2 linked regions of the Chitinophaga caseinilytica genome follow. Each later gene encodes a partner of the first gene's protein in a complex. Links are inferred from orthologs where the notes say so. Each region holds a gene or a part of one and is shown on either strand. Other genes may lie near its edges.

Region 1 (3,384 bases):
TTCGTGAGATCCATTATATGTGCAATACGTTAAGAAAGTTAAAAAAATGGTTACTGAACGAGGCCGGACATAGGTTTTCTACAATTCCGCATGCTTTCCATTCACCCATCTTTAACAAATTGTAAAATTTTTATTAGCCAGGAAAACTAAGGTAACGGACTTTATCCATTTCCCTCCCGCACAACGGAATTATATTTGTTCGACATAATTCCACCGCTATCCGCACACTTCCTGGCCAGTTATCCACCGTTTTGCACTATCTTATCCACAAAATCAGCAAACAACACACCGCAAATGTCCGACAATTCACAATAAGTGTGAATAAAGATTTTTCCACATTTTCTTGCGCAAAATTCCGCCTTCCCGTACGGGAGATTTGTTAACTTTACGCGGCGCGACCTGCACCCATTCACGGAGGCAAATTCGTCGCAAAATATTGATTGACAATAAATTAAATCGATCCGGCGGAAGCCGGACAGCATAATACAAGGAGCATCCAATGACAATTTCGTACAACTGGTTATGTGATTATTTGCCGGTAAAGCCCGCACCGGAGGAACTTTCCGTGATTTTGACCGGCGTAGGCCTGGAAGTGGAAAGCCTGGAACGTTTTGAAAGCGTGAAAGGGAGTCTCGAAGGACTGGTAATCGGCGAAGTGCTGACCGTAGAAAAGCACCCCAACGCCGACAAGCTCCGTCTCACCACCGTGAACATCGGCAACGGCGCGCCCCTCGCCATCGTGTGCGGCGCTCCCAACGTAGCCGCCGGCCAGAAAGTGGTTGTTGCCCCCGTTGGTACCACCATCTACCCCGCCTCCGGCGAGCCCCTCACCATGAAAAAAGCCAAAATCCGCGGAGAAGACAGCTTCGGCATGATCTGCGCGGAAGATGAAATAGGCCTCGGCGCCAGCCACGACGGCATCCTCGTCCTCGACGCCGCCCTCACGCCCGGGACCCCGGCCAGCGAAATATTCCATCCTTACCAGGACTGGGTATACGAAATCGGCCTCACCCCCAACCATATGGACGCCATGAGCCATATGGGCGTGGCCCGCGACGTGTGTGCGTTCCTCAACAACCGCGAGAACACGCAGGTTTACCAGCTCCGCAAACCCGGCATCAACGCCGCCGCCAAAGCAGAAAAACCGCTTCCCATTGCCGTGGAAGTAAAAAATACCGAAGCCTGCCCGCGATACTGCGGCCAGTCGATCACCGGCGTAAAAGTAGGCCCCTCGCCCGCCTGGATGCAGCATCGCCTGCTCGCCATCGGCGTTCGGCCCATCAATAATATCGTGGATATCACCAACTACGTGCTCCACGAAACCGGCCAGCCCCTCCACGCGTTCGACGCTTCCCAGATCAAAGGCGGCAAAGTGATCGTGGAAAACCTCCCGGCCGGCACGCCCTTCCTTTCGCTCGACGGTAAAGAACGCAAGCTGGACGCAGGCGACCTCATGATCTGCGACGGCGAAGACAACGGCATGTGCATCGCCGGTGTGTTCGGCGGCCTGAACTCCGGCGTGAAAGACGAAACCACCCAGATCTTCCTCGAAAGCGCGTATTTCGACGCCACCAGCATCCGGAAAACGTCGATGCGCCACGGTCTGCGGACCGACGCGGCCATCCGTTTCGAAAAAGGGCTCGATATTTCCCTCGCGCCTTTCGCGCTGGAAAGAGCCGTAGCGCTCATCAGCGAACTGGCGCACGGCGCGGCGGCATCCGAAGTGACCGACGTGTACCCTTCGCCGAAGCAGGCCTGGCAGATCGACGTTACTTATGATTACATCCGCACCCTCAGCGGCCATCAATATCCCGAAGCGCAGATCAAAAACATCCTTTGCAGCCTCGGGTTCACGATCCATGAGGAAAACGAAGGGCGCCTCCGCGTGGCGGCTCCCCTCCACAAACCCGATATCACCATCCCGGCCGATATCGTGGAGGAAGTGATGCGGATAGACGGGCTGGATAATATCCCCATCCCCGCGCTCGTATCCATGGCCCCCTCCGTTCAGGCGCAGCCCGACAAGGAGCGCGTGAAGGAAAGGATCGCGGATTACCTCGCCGGGAACGGGTTTTCGGAGATTTTCACCAACTCCATCACCAACAGTCAATACTACAAACACCTCGACGCGGATTCGCTGGTGAAAATGCTCAACAGCCTCAGCGCCGACCTCGACGTGCTGCGCCCGTCCATGCTGGAAACCGGCCTGGAGCGCATCGCCCATAACCTGAACCGCCGGAACGAAGACCTGCTGTTCTTCGAATTCGGTAAAACCTACCGGCAGGAAGCCGTGGGGCAATATCCCGAGAAAGCCCATCTCTGCCTGTACCTCACCGGCCGCAAACAGCCTGAGAACTGGATGCATAAAGAAAAACCGGTAGATTTCTACGACCTGAAGGCTTTCATCGGCAACATCCTCCAGATGCTGGGCATCACTGCTCCGCAGATGGCGGCCAACACCGTTCATGGCCTACAGCCTTCGTTCGAGATCACTTCCGGCGGCAAAACCATTGCCGTGGCCGGAAGCGTGGCACCCGCGCAGCTGAAAGCCTTCGACATCAAGCAGCCCGTTTGGTACGCAGATTTTAACTGGGACGTGATCCTGACCCTGCTGCCCACCAAAGACGCGTTCTACGAAGAGATCCCGAAATTCCCGGCCGTTCGCCGCGACCTGGCGCTGGTGCTCGACAAAAACGTGCCCTTCGCCGCCGTGGAAACCGCCGCAAGGTCCGTGAAAACGAATCTTTTGCAACAAATCAACCTGTTCGACGTTTTTGAGAGTGACAAGCTGGGCGCCGGCAAAAAGTCGTACGCCGTGAGTTTCACTTTCCAGGACAAGCAGAAAACCCTGACCGACCAGGATACCGACGCACTCGTGAACAAACTCGTAAAAGCCTTCGAAACCCAGTTACAGGCGGAGATCCGCAAATAAACCATGGAGATCGAACAGTACATACAAAGCATTGAGGACAAGCTGCAGCAGCTGTTCCGTAAACTGCAACAGGCGCAGGCGGATAACGTCACGCTCCGGGACCAGTTGAAGGCACAGCAGGAAGAGCTGCTGCAGCAGCAGTCCACCATCACCTCCCTCGACGAAAAGCTCAAGCTTTCCAAAATCGCTACCGCTACGCAGGGGAACGGGCTTTCGGAAGACGAAGACGCCTTCCGGAGGGAAGTCCGCGGGAAGATCAACGATTACATCCGTGAGATCGACCGGTGCATCGCCCTGCTGAATTCATGAGAAAATCCTGGCTTGCCGGGTTTGCCCGGGCTGCCTGATGGCGGGGTAATAGTCGAGCACGCGGATTTGTTTGGCCAGGGGATGGGTGATATTGATGACATAAATCCATTCCCGGTGCAGCGAGATGGAAGGAAAAGCGAGCA
Region 2 (3,251 bases), 730 kb from region 1 along the record:
GTCCATCCGCGACGCGCTTGTTCCCCCGGTCGCGTCTTTCACTTTTTCTGCGGGCACTTTCACCGGCAAATCGGGCGGCGGCGGAGGTACGTCTTTCACTTCTTTACCGTTTTCATCGATCACCTTCAATTTGCCTGCGGCATCTTTTACCAGCCGTGCTTTCTTGGTTTTAGGTGATATGTTGCCGGTGATGTCTTTCCCGTTGGCATCGTACAGCTTCACTTCGCCGGTGGCTTCATTCACGAGTTTCACTTTTTTGACGGAATTGTCCTTTTTCGGGGGAACGGGGGGCGGTGGGGGAGGGATTTCCCGGTTATGCTCGTTGTTCGGGTCTGCGATGCCGGAAACTTTCTTGCCGGGGGCAGGTTGAGCGGCCGGCTTCTTAAACTGGACGGGCGGCGGCGGGGGCGGGATGTCTTTCACTTCCTTGCCGTTTTCGTCCAGCACTTTTCCACCGCCGGACGCGTCTTTCACGAACGTCACTTTCTTCGTTCTGGGGGATATTTGCCCGGTGATGTCTTTATTGTTCGCATCATACACTTTCACTTCGCCGGTGGCTTCATCCACTTTCACCTTTTTGATGGGGGATTTCTTTTGCTGCACGTCTTTACGGACCACGGGCGGGGTAAATCTCACGACCGGCTTACCGTCCAGCTTGTCGCGTTCCACTTCTGCGGCGGATTTCGGGGGAGGTGGGGGTGTGAATTGTACTTTCGGAGGATGGGAAGTATCTTTTTTCTGCTGCTGATAGCCGCTGGCGGCGGCGATCTGTGCCACACGAACTTCGCGCATGGCTACCTCGCGGGCGTCTTCAGGCCTTGCCGGAGCGCAGGCGGTGAGCAGGCCGGCCAGGATCACAGGAATGTATTCTTGCATAACGGGGGAGGATTTGAAGGTAAGATGCGCCCGTCCGCGGATTCCATAAAATCCGGCGTGGAAATTTCTTCCGGCAGCGTTATCTTTGTCGGCTATGGAGCCAATCGTGCAGCAAATAGAAGCTTATAAACAGGAAATTGCGGCTTTCCGCCCCGAAAACGCGGAACAGCTGGAGCAGTACCGTATCAAATTCCTCGGCACCAAAGGGATCGTGAAGGCCCTTTTCGGGGAGATGAAAAACGTTCCGAACGATCAGAAGAAGGAATTCGGGCAAGTCCTGAACGCGTTCAAACTTGAAGCGGAAGCGAAATATGCCGAATTCGAGCAGCTGAAAGATGAGGTGGGAGGCGCGGCCGACCAGCTGGACCTTACCCTTCCCGGCGAGCCTTATCGCCTGGGCACCCGCCATCCTATCAGCATCGTCCGCAACAAAGCCATCCGCATCTTCGAGCGGCTGGGCTTCACCGTTGCCGAAGGGCCCGAAATCGAGAACGACTGGCACAACTTCACCGCCCTCAACCTCGCAGAAAACCACCCGGCCCGCGATATGCAGGACACTTTCTACGTGCACAACAACCCCGACTGGCTCTTGCGCACCCATACCTCTTCCGTTCAGGTGAGGGTGATGGAAGAAGGAAAGCTCCCCATCCGCATCATCTGCCCGGGCCGCGTATACCGTAACGAAACCATCAGCGCCCGCGCGCACTGCTTCTTCCACCAGATCGAAGGGCTGTACGTGGCCGAGAACGTTTCGTTCGCCGACCTCAAGCAAACGCTGTATTACTTCGTACAGGAGTTCTTCGGCGAAAATTTCAAAATCCGTTTCCGCCCTTCGTACTTCCCCTTCACGGAGCCCAGTGCGGAGATGGACATTTCCTGCCTCATCTGCGGCGGCGAAGGCTGTAGCGTGTGCAAGCATTCCGGATGGGTGGAAATCCTCGGTTGCGGCATGGTACACCCGCAGGTGCTCGAAAACTGCGGTATCGACTCGTCGAAATACACCGGCTTCGCATTCGGCATGGGCATCGAAAGGCTCACCATGCTGAAGTACCAGATCAAAGACCTTCGCCTTTTCTCCGAAAACGATCTGCGCTTCCTGAAACAATTCCAGGGCGCACGATAAACATATCGCAACACGGCCGCTCCACTCCCGGGGCGGCCGTTTTCTTTTTCGCTACGCTCCCCAAAACGATCTACCTTATGTTACAATCCGTATCCGACATCAGACAGATAGCAGTTTGCGGCGCCGGCACCATGGGAGCCGGGATAGCACAGGTTTCCGCCGCAGCGGGGTTCCCCACCTTACTTTTCGACGTGAAGCCCGAAGCCGTTTCCGCGGGGATGGACATGATCCGCAAAAACCTCGGCAAAGCCGTTGAAAAAGGCAAACTAAAACCCGAAGACAGCGACGCCACGCTCCAAAGGCTCACGCCCTGCCACCACATCGCCGATTGCCGGGCCGACCTCATCATCGAAGCCATCGTGGAAAAGGTGCCGGTGAAAGTTTCGCTCTTCCGCGAACTGGCGCAACACAATCCCGCAACCACCATCTTCGCTTCCAATACTTCCTCCTTATCCGTTTCCGCCATCGCCGCGGAAATTCCCCATCCCGAAAGGGTGGCCGGCATGCACTTCTTCAACCCCGCGCACCTGATGGCGCTGGTAGAAATCGTGTCGGCAGACCAAACGGGTCTCGCCATCGCGCAGCTGCTGTACCAACTCGTGCAGCACATGGGAAAAACGCCCGTACATGTGAAAGACGCGCCCGGTTTCATCGTGAACCGCGTGGCCCGGCATTATTACCTCGAAGCGATGGAGATCGCGCAATCGGGCGCGGCAGACCTGCAAACGATCGACCGCCTCCTGGAAGCCGCGGGTTTCCGCATGGGGCCCTTCGCGCTGATGGACCTCATCGGGAACGACGTCAACTTCGCCGTTACCAAATCGCTCTACGAAGCCTTCCACGAAGCACCACGGTTCAAACCCGGCGCGTTGCAGGCAGCACTCGTGGAAAAAGGGGAACTGGGGCGTAAAACCGGCCAAGGTTTTTACAAGTATTGATTTACATTTGTGGCTTCATTCACAATTCATTCTACATGATCCTTGTCACAGGCGGAACGGGTTTTCTGGGAAGTTATCTGCTGCGGGCGCTGGTGAAGGCCGGGAAACCGGTCCGTGCCCTCTATCGCAGCCGCATACCCGACCAGGTGCAGGATATCGCCGATAAAGTAGAATGGTTCCAGGCCGATGTGCTCGACGTTTGCGCCCTCGAAGACGCGTTCGCCGGCATTACCGAAGTGTACCACTGCGCCGCGGTAGTTTCCTTCCAGCCCGATAAGCGCCTCGCCATGATGAAGATCAACATCGAAGGCACC

The links.
Region 2: the proteins of pheT (region 1) and pheS are in contact, whole or in part, in a crystal structure (PDB 6P24), measured with the Escherichia coli proteins. The link is inferred for Chitinophaga caseinilytica from one-to-one orthologs.

The regions. Positions count from the first base shown.
Region 1 is NZ_CP150096.1:1,922,035-1,925,418, reverse strand. The notes cover bases 157-3,215. They hold pheT (phenylalanine--tRNA ligase subunit beta), read left to right. Parts: upstream 157-499; coding sequence 500-2,932; downstream 2,933-3,215. Other genes in these bases: WJU22_RS08260 (hypothetical protein), read left to right, coding at 2,936-3,215. Also shown: dnaB (replicative DNA helicase), read right to left, coding at 1-14; more of WJU22_RS08260, read left to right, coding at 3,216-3,241; WJU22_RS08255 (RES family NAD+ phosphorylase), read right to left, coding at 3,236-3,384.
Region 2 is NZ_CP150096.1:1,193,566-1,196,816, reverse strand. What follows is about bases 59-2,984. They hold pheS (phenylalanine--tRNA ligase subunit alpha), read left to right. Parts: upstream 59-970; coding sequence 971-1,999; downstream 2,000-2,984. Other genes in these bases: WJU22_RS05150 (NAD-dependent epimerase/dehydratase family protein), read left to right, coding at 2,973-2,984; WJU22_RS05155 (3-hydroxyacyl-CoA dehydrogenase NAD-binding domain-containing protein), read left to right, coding at 2,077-2,937; WJU22_RS05165 (hypothetical protein), read right to left, coding at 59-876. Outside these bases: more of WJU22_RS05165, read right to left, coding at 1-58; more of WJU22_RS05150, read left to right, coding at 2,985-3,251.